Linked DNA regions of Azospirillum brasilense. The protein of the gene in region 1 interacts with the protein of each later gene in a pairwise test. Links are inferred from orthologs where the notes say so. Each region holds a gene or a part of one and is shown on either strand. Other genes may lie near its edges.

The links. The genes of interacting proteins can lie anywhere in the genome.
Region 2: the proteins of lon (region 1) and rplI interact in binary tests that used the Escherichia coli proteins (3 or more experiments, as listed by UniProt). The link is inferred for Azospirillum brasilense from one-to-one orthologs.

Annotation. Positions count from the first base shown.
Region 1 is NZ_CP012914.1:1,333,656-1,340,893, reverse strand. The notes cover bases 4,157-7,238. They hold lon (endopeptidase La), read right to left. Parts: upstream 6,864-7,238; coding sequence 4,449-6,863; downstream 4,157-4,448. Other genes in these bases: clpX (ATP-dependent Clp protease ATP-binding subunit ClpX), read right to left, coding at 7,149-7,238; AMK58_RS06105 (HU family DNA-binding protein), read right to left, coding at 4,157-4,284. In the rest of the region: NADH-quinone oxidoreductase subunit NuoE, read right to left, coding at 1-475; AMK58_RS06135 (NADH-quinone oxidoreductase subunit D), read right to left, coding at 472-1,620; AMK58_RS06130 (NADH-quinone oxidoreductase subunit C), read right to left, coding at 1,689-2,318; AMK58_RS06125 (NuoB/complex I 20 kDa subunit family protein), read right to left, coding at 2,343-2,885; AMK58_RS06120 (NADH-quinone oxidoreductase subunit A), read right to left, coding at 2,876-3,244; more of AMK58_RS06105, read right to left, coding at 4,012-4,156.
Region 2 is NZ_CP012914.1:1,603,990-1,609,707, reverse strand. What follows is about bases 87-3,072. They hold rplI (50S ribosomal protein L9), read left to right. Parts: upstream 87-1,289; coding sequence 1,290-1,856; downstream 1,857-3,072. Other genes in these bases: AMK58_RS07375 (SAM-dependent methyltransferase), read left to right, coding at 2,108-3,072; AMK58_RS07385 (DUF2232 domain-containing protein), read left to right, coding at 334-1,290; rpsR (30S ribosomal protein S18), read left to right, coding at 87-299. In the rest of the region: rpsF (30S ribosomal protein S6), read left to right, coding at 1-26; more of rpsR, read left to right, coding at 27-86; more of AMK58_RS07375, read left to right, coding at 3,073-3,361; AMK58_RS07370 (replicative DNA helicase), read left to right, coding at 3,544-5,076; alr (alanine racemase), read left to right, coding at 5,054-5,718.

The DNA.
Region 1 (7,238 bases):
CGTCTTCATAGTAGTCGTCGCCGATCTGGACCACCGGCGCGTTGACGCAGGCACCAGAACACTCGACCTCGCGCAGCGTAAACTGGCCGTCCGCGGTGGTCTCGCCGACCCCGATGCCCAGCTTGCGCTCGCAGGTGTGCACGATGTCGTCGGACCCGCGCAGCCAGCACGGCGTGGTCGTGCAGACCTGGATGACGTGCTTACCGACCGGGGTCTTGTTGTACATCGTGTAGAAGGTCGCCACCTCGTACACGCGGATGCGCGGCATGCCGAGCAGGTCGGCCACGGCGTCCATAGCGACGCGCGGCAGCCAGCCCTCGCTCTGGCGCTGGGCCAGATCGAGCAGCGGCATGCAGGCGCTGGCCTGCTTGCCCGCCGGGTACTTCGCGATGATGGCCTTCGCCCGTTCCAGATTTTCCGGAGTGAAGGCGAAGGAGGCCGGCTCCTTGGCCGGGTCGTGAGCCGGGGCGCTCATCGGTCAATTTCTCCGAACACGATGTCCATGGACGCGATGTTGGCCACCGCGTCGGCCAGCATGTGGCCCTTCGACATGAAGTCGAGGCCCTGCAGGTGGGCGAAGCCCGGCGCGCGGATCTTGCAGCGGTACGGCTTGTTCGTGCCGTCCGACACCAGATACACGCCGAACTCGCCCTTCGGCGCCTCGATGGCGGTGTAGGTTTCGCCCGCCGGGACGTGGAAGCCCTCGGTGAAGAGCTTGAAGTGATGGATCAGCGCTTCCATCGACCGCTTCATCTCGCCGCGCGGCGGCGGGGAGACCTTGCGCTCCTCCGCGCGCACCGGGCCTTCGGGAAGCTCCTTCAGGCACTGGCGGATCATGCGGTTGGACTGGCGCATCTCCTCCATGCGGACGAGGTAACGCGCCCAGCAGTCGCCGGTCAGGCCGACCGGCACGTCGAAATCCATGCGGTCGTAGACTTCGTAGGGCTGCGACTTGCGCAGGTCCCAGGCGACGCCCGAGCCGCGCAGCATCGGGCCGGTGAAGCCCCAGTTGAACGCCTCTTCCTTGGTGACGACGCCGATGTCGACGGTCCGCTGCTTGAAAATGCGATTGTTCGTCAGCAGATTGTCAATGTCGTCAACAAACTTCGGGAAGCGCTCCGTGAACTCCCAGATGTCGTCGGTCAGGCCGGCGGGCAGATCCCAGGCGACGCCGCCGGGACGGAAGTAGTTCGCATGCAGGCGCGCACCGCACACACGCTCGTAGAACTCCATGAGGATCTCGCGTTCCTCGAAGCCCCACAGCGCCGGCGTGATCGCGCCGACGTCGAGCGCGCCGGTGGTGATCGACAGGATGTGGTTCAGGATGCGCGTGATCTCGGAGAAGAGGACGCGGATGTACTGGGCGCGCAGCGGCGCCTTGATCTGCAGCAGGTTCTCGATGCCGAGCACATAGGCGTGCTCCATGCACATCGGGCTGACGTAGTCGAGGCGGTCGAAATACGGAACGGCCTGCAGGTAGGTCTTGTACTCGATCAGCTTCTCGGTGCCGCGATGCAGCAGGCCGATGTGCGGGTCGCAGCGCTCGACGACTTCGCCGTTCAGCTCCATCACCAGACGCAACACGCCGTGGGCCGCAGGGTGCTGCGGCCCGAAGTTCATGGTGTAGGGCTTGATCTGGGTCTTGCCGCCGGACTGGCCGGTGGCGGGGTGTGCGGACGTGGCGATGGTCACGGCTTGCTCCCGGTGTCAGGGGCCTGGGCCTTCTCGTCGCCGGGCAGCATCACGTTCGTCATGCCTTCCCAGGGCGACAGGAAGTCGAAGCTGCGGAAATCCTGCGTCAGGCGGACGGGTTCGTAGACGACGCGCTTCTGGTCTTCGTCGTAGCGGCACTCGACATAGCCCGTCATCGGGAAGTCTTTGCGCAACGGATGACCTTCGAAACCATAGTCGGTCAGGATGCGGCGCAGATCCGGATGGTCGGAGAAGAAGATCCCGAACATGTCCCAGGTTTCACGCTCGAACCAGCCGGCCGCGTTGTACACCGGCACGGCCGAGGCCACGGGGGTGTCCTCGTCGGTCGTGACCTTCACGCGGAGGCGCCGATTGTGCTTGTAGCTCAAAAGGATGTAGACGACCTCGAAGCGTTCCTCCCGCTCCGGCCAATCCACAGCGGTGACGTCGAGCAGCTGCTCGAACGAGCAGGTCGGATCGTCACGCAGGAAGGTGAGCGACTTGATGAGCGAGGGCCGGCGGACGGTCACCATCAGCTCGCCAAGCTTCAGCTCGACCTTCAGGACGTCATCGCCGAGCGTCGCGGCGATATGGTCCCCAAGTTCCTTCAACGCCTGTTCGGACATGGCCAGGACCTGCCTTTTTCTTATTCAGCGAGCGATGCGGTTGCCGCGCCGGATCTTCTTCTGGAGTTGCAGAATGCCGTAGACCAGCGCTTCCGCGGTCGGAGGACAGCCCGGCACGTAAATATCGACCGGAACGATCCGGTCGCAGCCGCGCACCACCGAGTAGGAATAGTGATAGTAGCCGCCGCCGTTGGCGCAGGAGCCCATCGAGATCACCCAGCGCGGTTCCGGCATCTGGTCATAGACCTTGCGCAGCGCGGGGGCCATCTTGTTGGTCAGCGTGCCGGCCACGATCATGCAGTCGGACTGGCGCGGGCTGGGGCGCGGAATGACGCCGAAACGGTCCAGGTCGTACCGGCTCATGTAGGCGTGGATCATCTCCACCGCGCAGCAGGCCAGACCGAAGGTCATCGGCCACAGGGAACCGGTGCGGGCCCAGGCGAGCACGTCCTCGTACTTCGCCGTGATGAAGCCCTTTTCCTGGATCTCCTCGGTAACCGCGCGGAGATAGGCGTCCTGTTCCGGTCCGGGCGGAATCGGCGCCAGCTTGGCAGCCTCTACTCCCATTCCAGAGCTCCTTTCTTCCACTCATAGATGAAGCCGATGGTCAGAATCCCAAGGAACACGATCATCGACCAGAAGCCGAAGAGGCCGATGTCCCCGAGCGCCACGGCCCACGGGAACAGGAAGGCGACCTCGAGGTCGAAGATGATGAACAGGATGGAGACCAGGTAAAACCGCACGTCGAACTTCGTGCGGGCATCCTCGAACGGCTCGAAGCCGCACTCGTAGGGGGAGAGCTTCTCCGAATCCGGATTCTTCGGGCTGATGATGTAAGACGCGCCAACCATCACCACGGCCAGCGCGATACCGATCAGCAGGAACACCAGGATCGGAAGGTACTCAATGATCAGCGGGTTGGTCACCGCGGTCCTCCCATAAGCCCACGCCACGATCGCCGGTACGGCCGGTAATCGGCCGACGCGCGGTGTCGTGGCTGGAATGCCTTGGATTAGCCCATCAGACGGGCCGGAATATATGACGAGAGCGTGATCAAGGAAAGCGCTTTGAATCGCTTTCGGCCAACGAATCCACTCTGCGGAAATGAGCGGATGTCCTTGGTATTACCAAACTTTTTAAATGACCCTTCTCTCTATCCGGCTTATCGGATATGCGGGTCGAGCTAATCGGATATGGGGATCGCGTGCCTGCCGGTAAAGCCATGAAGGCTTCATTTTCATTGCAAAAAGGAGAATGGTGAGGGAGAGAATGGCGCGAGTGACGGGACTTGAACCCGCGGCCTCCGGCGTGACAGGCCGGCGCTCTAACCAACTGAGCTACACCCGCGCGACACGGCGATGTGAAATGCGCAAAAACAGGCGTCCGTGTCATAGGATCGCAGCGCAGTTTCCGGGGCCACGCCCCGTCGCCGATGGGCGGTTTCTAGCCGCCCGACGCATGGCCTGTCAATCACGAATTTGAAAAGTGCCGGCCGGAATGGCCAGGGCGCGATGGTGGGCGATGAGGGTTTCGAACCCCCGACCCTCTCGGTGTAAACGAGATGCTCTACCGCTGAGCTAATCGCCCGCGCCGCGTCGTTGACCGGATTGACGTTCCAGACAACGCAAAGCCGGCCAGCCCGTGCTGACCGGCGCGCACTATGCCCGGAATGCCCTATCCGTTCAAGACGTCATCACTTCAACCCGTCCTTCAAGGTCTTGCCCGGCTTGAACTTCGGCTGTTTCGACGCGGGTATGGCGATCTTTTCGCCGGTGCGCGGGTTGCGTCCCTCGCTGGCCGCGCGTTCGGAAACCGCGAATGTGCCGAATCCGACCAGACGGACCTCCTCCCCGTTCTTGAGCGAGTCGGCGATGCCGTCGAAAATTGCGTCGACCGCCTTGGTCGCGTCGGTTTTGGACAAACCCACGGCGTCGGCGACGTGCGCCACCAGATCGTTCTTGTTCACTTACTTCCCCCCTTCTCAGTCCGGCAAAGAAAATGGAAGAAAAGGCACTCAATGACATCACGCATTCAAACGATAAACGCGACATCGCCCGCCCGTCAATTGCAGACGGGCGGGCGATGCGAAGCATGGTAGCGCTTTAAGGGTGCTTTAAACGCCAAGCTGGATCAGTGACGAAGCACCTCGCCTCCGCCGTCAGTCTGCGGCTTGGCGACCGCCGGCTCGACCGCTTCCGGCTCCTTCCACTCGATGGGCTCGACTTCCCGAACCAGGGCGTGCTTCAGGACGTCGTCGACGGTGCTGACTGGGATGATCTCCAGCCCGCGCTTCACGTTGTCCGGGATCTCGGCGAGATCCTTCTCGTTGTCCTTCGGGATCAGCACATGCTTGAGGCCGCCGCGCAGAGCAGCCAGCAGCTTCTCCTTCAGACCGCCGATCGGAAGCACCCGGCCGCGCAGGGTGATCTCACCGGTCATCGCCACGTCCTTGCGGACCGCGATACCGGTCAGGACCGAAACGATCGAGGTGATCATCGCCACGCCCGCCGAGGGGCCGTCCTTCGGAGTGGCGCCTTCGGGCACGTGGACGTGGATGTCCCGCTTCTCGAAGAGCGTCGGCTTGATGCCGAAGGCGGTGGCCCGCGACTTGACGTAGCTCTCCGCCGCCTGGACCGACTCCTTCATGACGTCGCCCAGCTTGCCGGTGGTGGTCACCCGCCCCTTGCCGGGCAGGCTGACCGCCTCGATCGACAGCAGCTCGCCTCCGACTTCCGTCCAGGCCAGCCCGGTGGTGACGCCCACCAGATCCTCCAGCTCCGCCTCGCCGAAGTGGAAGCGGCGGACGCCAGCGTACTTGTCCAGGTTCCGGCGCGTGACCGAAACCTTGGCGCCGGCGGAGCCCTTCATCAGGATCTCCTTCACGGCTTTGCGGCAGAGGTTGGCGATCTCGCGCTCCAGGCTGCGGACGCCGGCTTCCCGCGTGTAATAGCGGATCAGGTCGCGCAGCGCGTCGTCGGAAATGGCGAACTCGCCCTTCTTCAAGCCGTTGGCTTCCACCTGCTTTTCGATCAGGTGGCGCTTGGAAATCTCGACCTTTTCATCCTCGGTATAGCCGGCGACGCGGATGATCTCCATGCGGTCCAGCAGCGGCTGCGGCATGCGCATCGTGTTGGCCGTGCAGACGAACATCACGTCCGACAGGTCGTAATCGACCTCCAGATAATGGTCGTTGAAAGTGCCGTTCTGCTCGGGATCGAGAACCTCAAGCAGGGCCGACGACGGGTCGCCGCGCCAGTCGGCGCCGAGCTTGTCGATCTCATCCAGCAGGAACAGCGGGTTGGACGACTTCGCCTTCTTCATGCCCTGGATGACCTTGCCGGGCATCGAGCCGATGTAGGTGCGTCGGTGGCCGCGGACCTCAGCCTCGTCCCGCACGCCGCCGAGCGACATGCGCACGAAATTGCGGCCGGTGGACTTGGCGATCGACTTGCCGAGCGAGGTCTTGCCAACGCCGGGCGGCCCGACGAGGCACAGGATCGGCCCCTTGACCTTGTTCATGCGGTTCTGGACCGCAAGATACTCGAGGATGCGTTCCTTGACCTTCTCCAGGCCGTAGTGGTCGGCGTCGAGGATCTTCTGCGCGAGCTTCAGGTCCTTCTTCACCTTGGTGCGCTTCTTCCACGGAATGGACAGCATCCAGTCCAGATAGTTGCGCACCACCGTCGCCTCGGCCGACATCGGGCTCATGGAGCGCAGCTTCTTCAGCTCGGCCAGGGCCTTGTCGCGGGCTTCCTTGGAGAAGCGGGTCTTGTTGATCTTCTCTTCCAGCTCGGCCGACTCGTCACGGCCGTCCTCGGTCTCGCCGAGTTCCTTCTGGATCGCCTTGAGCTGTTCGTTGAGGTAGTACTCGCGCTGGGTCTTCTCCATCTGCCGCTTGACGCGGTTGCGGATGCGCTTTTCCACTTGGAGGACACCGATTTCGCCTTCCATGAAGGCGTAGACCCGCTCCAACCGCTCCGAAACCGTGGCGCATTCCAGAAGCTGCTGCTTTTCCGGAATCTTCAGCGCGAGGTGGGAGGCGACGGTGTCCGCCAGCTTTCCCGGCTCTTCGATCTGGTTGATCGAGACCAGGACCTCCGGCGGGATCTTCTTGTTCAGCTTGATGTACTGCTCGAATTGCGAGACGACCGCGCGTCCCAGCGCCTCAAGTTCCTGGCTTTCCCCGACCTTCTCCTCGACGAGGTCGGCGTGGGCCTGGAAGAAATCCTCGTTCTCGGCGAACTTGGTGATGGACGCGCGTTGGCCGCCCTCCACGAGCACCTTCACCGTTCCGTCGGGCAGCTTCAGCAGCTGCAACACGGTCCCAACGGTGCCGACGCTGTAGATATCGGCCGGCGTCGGATCGTCCTGCGCGGCGTTCTTCTGGGTGACGAGAAGGATCTGCTTATCGTCCTTCATCACGTCTTCCAGGGCGCGCACGGATTTCTCACGGCCGACGAAAAGAGGCACGATCATGTGGGGGAAAACCACGATGTCGCGGAGCGGCAGGACCGGATAGAGGGCACCACGAGGGATTTCGAACATTGATTGGGCCTCTTTCATTGGGACGCCGTCAGCCCGGGATGGGCCTGGGAAGACCCCCGCCTCGGGGGATGAGCACAGGGATCGAAAACCGGCACTTTTTCTAACGTGGCACAGCCATAGCCCCCCTTCAAGGGCCAGAACCCCAATTCCGTATGGCGGTGCGACATGCCGATCCGACCGCCCCGCGGCCCGGCTGGCGCCCTCGATGTCTGCAAAAGCCGGAAACGACAAAGGGCGCCCAAAGGCGCCCTTCCTCGTACCCGATGCTGATCGGCCGTGACGAACTCAGGCACCCGGTGCCTGCTGCTCCCCGCGGCGTTCGGCGTGGACGTAAAGCGGCTTGGCGCGCCCCTCGACCACCTCCTTGTTGACCAG
Region 2 (5,718 bases), 270 kb from region 1 along the record:
CCGTTGCCGAAGGGGAGAACGCCTAAATGTCCGACAAGCAGACCTCGGGCGCTCCGGCCCGCACCGGTGGCGGTCCCCGCCGTCCGTTCTTCCGCCGCCGCAAGACCTGCCCGTTCTCGGGCGCGAACGCCCCGGCGATCGACTACAAGGACGTCAAGCTCCTGTCCCGCTTCATCTCCGAGCGTGGCAAGATCGTGCCGAGCCGCATCACCGCGGTTTCCGCGAAGAAGCAGCGCGAGCTCGCCCGCGCCATCAAGCGCGCCCGTTTCCTGGCCCTGCTTCCCTACGTGGTGAAGTAAGGACCCGAAGCGGACAACAGGCAAAGGCAATCCCATGGCCTCGCCCCTGGCCGCCCCTCTGGCGGCTGCCATCGGTGTCGGCGTGGTCAGCGCTTTCTTCTACCTCGCCGTTTTGTTCGGCGGGTTCGGGGCGCTGATCCTGGGCTATCTGGCGCCGCTGCCGCTGTTCCTCGCGGGACTGTGGCTCGGCTCCACCGCCTCCCTTCTCGCCGGTGCGGCGGGAACGGTCGCGGTCCTGGCGGTGTCGTCCAGCGTCCTGGTGTCTCTCGCCTATCTGGTGACCGCGGCTGTCCCGGTCATCCTGGTGGTGCGGCAGGCGCTGCTGGCGCGGACGGCTCCCGACGGGAGTGTTGAATGGTATCCTCCGGGCCGGCTCCTGATGGCGCTGACCGGAATGGGACTGGCGGGCCTTCTGGGCGCCGCGGTTCTGACGCTCGATCAGCCCGGCGGGCTGGAGGGCGCGGTGCGGGAAACGCTGAGCCGCATGGCGGACCAGATGTTCTCCGCGCAGGGTCAACAGGCCCCGGATCCGCAGGACATCTGGATGGCCGAGGTGTTGCCGGGCTTCGCGGTGATCTCATGGCTCGTCATGACGATCGTCAACGGAGCCCTGGCGCAAGGCGTCCTGATGCGGTTCGGCCGCAACCGGCGCCCCGCCATGCGGCTGGACGATGTGGAACTGCCACGGTGGCTCGCCACCGCGTTCCTGCTGGCCATGGTGGCGGCCTCGCTGGCGTCGGATCCGGTCGGGTTCCTCGCGGTCAACGCCGCACTGGTCCTGGCCTTGCCATTCGCCTTTGCCGGGCTTTCGGTGGTGCATGTGTTCGCCCGAAGCCGATCGGCCAAGCTGCCGATCCTCATCGGGTTCTACATGTTCCTGTTTCTTTTCGGTTGGCCGATCGTGCTGATGGTCGGTCTGGGCATGATCGAGCAATGGATTGGGCTGCGTCGCCGTCTCCGGCCCGCCGGCCCCGATCAGGAGGACGAGTGATGGAAGTTATTCTGCTGGAGCGGGTCGAGAAGCTCGGCCAGATGGGCCAGGTCGTGAAGGTGCGTCCCGGCTTCGCCCGCAACTATCTGCTGCCGCAGAAGAAGGCCATGCGCGCCACCAAGGCGAACATGGCGTTCTTCGAGAAGCAGAAGGCCCATCTGGAGGCCGTCAACCTGGAGCGCCGCAAGGACGCCGAGCAGGTGGCGACCAAGATGAACGACGTGTCGGTCGTCGTGATCCGTCAGGCCGGCGAGACCGGGGTGCTGTACGGTTCGGTGACCCCGCGCGACGTCGCGGACGCTCTCGACGCCGCCGGCTACAAGGTCGACCGCAAGCAGGTGTTGATCGAGACTCCGATCAAGACGCTGGGCCTGTTCAAGCTGCGCGTCGTCCTGCACCCTGAGGTGAGCATCTCCGTCACGGTGAACGTCGCCCGCTCGCAGGAAGAGGCTGAATTGCAGCGTTCCCGCGGCGGCATGGTCACTGCGGCCGACCTGCGCGACGACGAGGACGAGATCGAGGAGGCCCCCGAGGCCGCCGAGGCCGAGGTTTCCGAGGAGGGCTGACCGCCCGCTCAACGAGACCAGTCCGCTCGTCCGGAAGCCGCCCGCCCCCCAAAAGGGGCGAGGCGGCTTTTCCGTTTTCCGCACTCCGCCACATCCAGCCCCTCCCCCTTCCGGATGCGCCGGACGCCCCGCCCCCTGCCCCGTCCGGTGGGTTGCCTCTCCCCGTTCCGAACTCCGACTCTCGTTCCCGGTGATTCGCTCGCGGCGAAGGAACCAGACCGAGTCGTGTTCGACGGATGAGGAGATGCGCGATGCTGCTTGCCCGCCTGCTCAGCCCGGCCCTGACCGCCGGCGCTCTGGACATCGTCGGGGCCGATGGGCGGAGGCACCGCGTGGGGGTCGGCACGCCCACCCTCACGCTGCGTCTGCACGACAAGGCGCTGCACCGCGACCTCGTGGTGAATCCGCGTCTGCGCTTCGGCGAAGCCTACATGGACGGCCGCCTGTCCATCGAAGGTGGCTCGGTCTATGATTTCCTGGCACTGCTGAGCGCCGGGACGGACAATGTCCAGGGCGTCCTGGGCAATCTGCGAGAAGCCCTCTCACCCGCGCTGCGTCTCATCCAGCAGAGCAATCCCCTGCGTCGGTCGCAGCGCAACGTGGCCCATCATTACGACCTGTCACGGTCCTTCTTCGAGCTGTTCCTCGACCGCGACCTGCAATATTCCTGCGCATACTTCCCCACTCCGGACACTGGGCTGGACGAGGCGCAGGAGGCCAAGAAACGGCACATCGCGGCTAAGCTGCTGCTTCAGCCGGGCATGCGTGTCCTGGACATCGGCAGCGGCTGGGGTGGCATGGCGCTCTATCTGGCCCGCATGACCGGCGCCCAAGTCACCGGAATCACGTTATCCCGCGAACAGCTCGCCGTGGCGCGGGAGCGGGCGGCCCATGCCGGACTGGCCGGTCAGGTCCGCTTCGAGTTGCGCGACTACCGGCAGATGGACGGCCGGTTCGACCGCATCGTCTCGGTCGGCATGTTCGAGCATGTCGGGGTGCCTCATTATCCGGCCTTCTTCGTCAAGCTGCGCGACCTGCTGGCCGAGGACGGGGTCGCGTTGCTTCATGCCATCGGCCGATCGGATGGACCGGGCTCAACCAACCCGTGGTTCCGCAAATACATCTTTCCCGGTGGCTACTCGCCCGCCCTGTCGGAGGTGATCCCGGCGGTGGAAAAGGCCGGGCTGTGGAACACCGACGTCGAGATTCTGCGCCTTCACTACGCCGAGACGCTGCGCCACTGGCGGGAGCGGTTCGCGGCACGGCGGGAAGATGCCCGCGCGATGTACGATGAGCGCTTCTGCCGGATGTGGGAGTTCTATCTGGCGGGGGCCGAGATCAGCTTCCGCTACCAGGGGCACATGGTTTTCCAGATGCAGATCGCCCGCTCGCTGGGAGCCGTTCCGCTCGTCCGCGATTACATGCAGCGCGCCGAAACGGCCTTGGCCGACGCCGTGCCCCGCCCCCTGCGCACCGGCCGGAACGTCGGTGCCAGCAACGCTTGACCAGAGGTGTCCGCGCCACATCGGCCCACAGGTTTTGCTCCGGCCCAAGCTCTTGATAGAACTTTTGAATTCCGCCTTACCCCCAGCTTTCACCGGCTGTGGGCAAAAGTTACTCACAGGAATGTGGGTATCCTTAACCCGATCGCACAGCTTTGCGTCCCGCCCTTTGCTAAAGTGCCGCCATGGATGACAAGACCACCCAGCTTTTCGAGCCGCGCCCCCTCGACGGCGGGCTGTCCCGTGCCGCTGCCGTGAAGCCGACGGCGGAATACCGCACGCCGCCGCACAACGAGGAGGCCGAACAGGCGCTGCTCGGCGCCATCCTGGTGAACAACAAGGCGTATGAGAAGGTCGGCGAGTTCCTGCGCGCCGAGCATTTCTACGACCCGGCGCACCAGCGCATCTTCTCGGCCATTGCCAAGATGGTGGAGCGCGGCCAGATCGCCAATCCGGTGACGCTGAAGGCCTATTTCGATAACGACGTCGAATTGGCACCGGATGGTGGCGCCGGCTATCTGGCGCAGCTCGCCGCCAACGTCGTGACGGTGGTCAACGCGGGCGATTACGGCAAGACGATCCACGACCTCTTCCTGCGGCGGCAGTTGATCGAGGTCGGCACCGACATGGTGAACGAGGCGTATCAGCACGACCTCGACATCGACGCCATGGACCAGATCGAGACGGCGGAAAAGCAGCTCTTCGACCTCGCCTCAACCGGGGACGTGCGCGGCGGCTTCGTCGCCTTCTCCGAGTCGCTGAAGGCGGCCATCGCCACGGCGGAGACGGCCTTCCGGCGGTCCAGCCACGTCACCGGCGTGACCACCGGCCTGCGCGACATGGACCGCAAGTTGGGTGGCCTGCACCCGTCGGACCTCATCATCCTCGCCGGGCGCCCCTCCATGGGCAAGACGGCGCTGGCCACCAACATCGCCTTCAACGCCGCCAAGGCGCACATGCGCACCAACGGCGGCGAGGGCGCGCCGGTCGGCTTTTTCTCGTTGGAAATGTCGGCCGAGCAGCTCGCCACCCGTATCCTTGCCGGCGAGGCCGAGGTGTCGGGCGACAAGATCCGCCGCGGCGAGATCAAGGACAGCGACTTCCCCAAATTCGTGGCGGCCAGCCAGGAACTCAGCCGTGTCCCCTTCTTCGTGGACGACACGCCGGCCCTGACCATCGCGGCGGTGCGCACCCGCTGCCGCCGGCTGAAGCGCACGCACGGTCTGGGCATGGTGGTGGTGGACTATCTCCAGCTCCTGCGCGGCGGCTCGACCAAGGGCAACGAGAACCGCGTGCAGGAGATCTCGGAGATCACCCGCGGCCTGAAGGCCATCGCCAAGGAATTGGAGGTGCCGGTGCTGGCGCTGTCCCAGCTCAGCCGCGCGGTGGAAATGCGCGAGGACAAACGGCCGCAGCTCGCCGACCTGCGCGAATCGGGCTCCATCGAGCAGGACGCCGACGTGGTGATGTTCGTTTACCGCGAACAGTACTATCTTGAGCGCGCCGAGCCGGCCCGCCGGCCGGAGGAGACGGAGGACAAGTACAACGACCGCTACGCCAACTGGCAGAAGCGCTACGCCGAGGTGCACAACACCGCGGAGGCGATCATCGCCAAGCAGCGCCACGGCCCGATCGGCAGCGTCCGCATGTTCTTCGACGGCCAGTTCACCAGATTCGGCGACCTCGACACGACCCATGACTTCGGCCCCACTGAGTGATCCGCTGGCACGCGCCGGCGCCGTTCTGACCATCGACCTCGGTGCGGTGGTCGCCAACTGGACGCAGCTCCGCGACCGGGTGGCGCCCGCCGAGTGCGCCGCCGTGGTCAAGGCGAACGCCTATGGCCTGGGAGTGCAGCGCGTCGTTCCGGCGCTCGCCGCTGCCGGCTGCCGGACCTTCGTGGTCGCCCAGTTCGATGAGGCCCTGGCGGTGCGCGCCGTGGCGCCGACGGAGGCCCGCGTGCTGTCGCTGGGCGGCCTGCCCGCTGGCACCGCACCCGACTTCACGGCCCACCGCATCCTTCCGGTTCTGAACCATCTGGGCGACATCGCCGCGTGGCAGGCCCACGCCAAGGCGCAGGGAACGGCCCTTCCCGCCGTCGTCCACATCGACACCGGCATGAACCGACTCGGGCTCGGCCCGGACGAGCTGGACACGCTGGTCGGGGACCTCTCCCGGCTGGAGGGGGTGGACGTCCAGGTGTGGATGACCCACCTTGCCTGCGCCGACGAAGACTCGGTGATGAACAGCCAGCAGCTCGGACGCTTCCGTTCGGCGATCGGGCGGCTTCCCACGGCCAAGGCGAGCTTCGCCAATTCCTCCGGGATCTTTCACGGAACGGCCTTCCATTTCGACCTCGT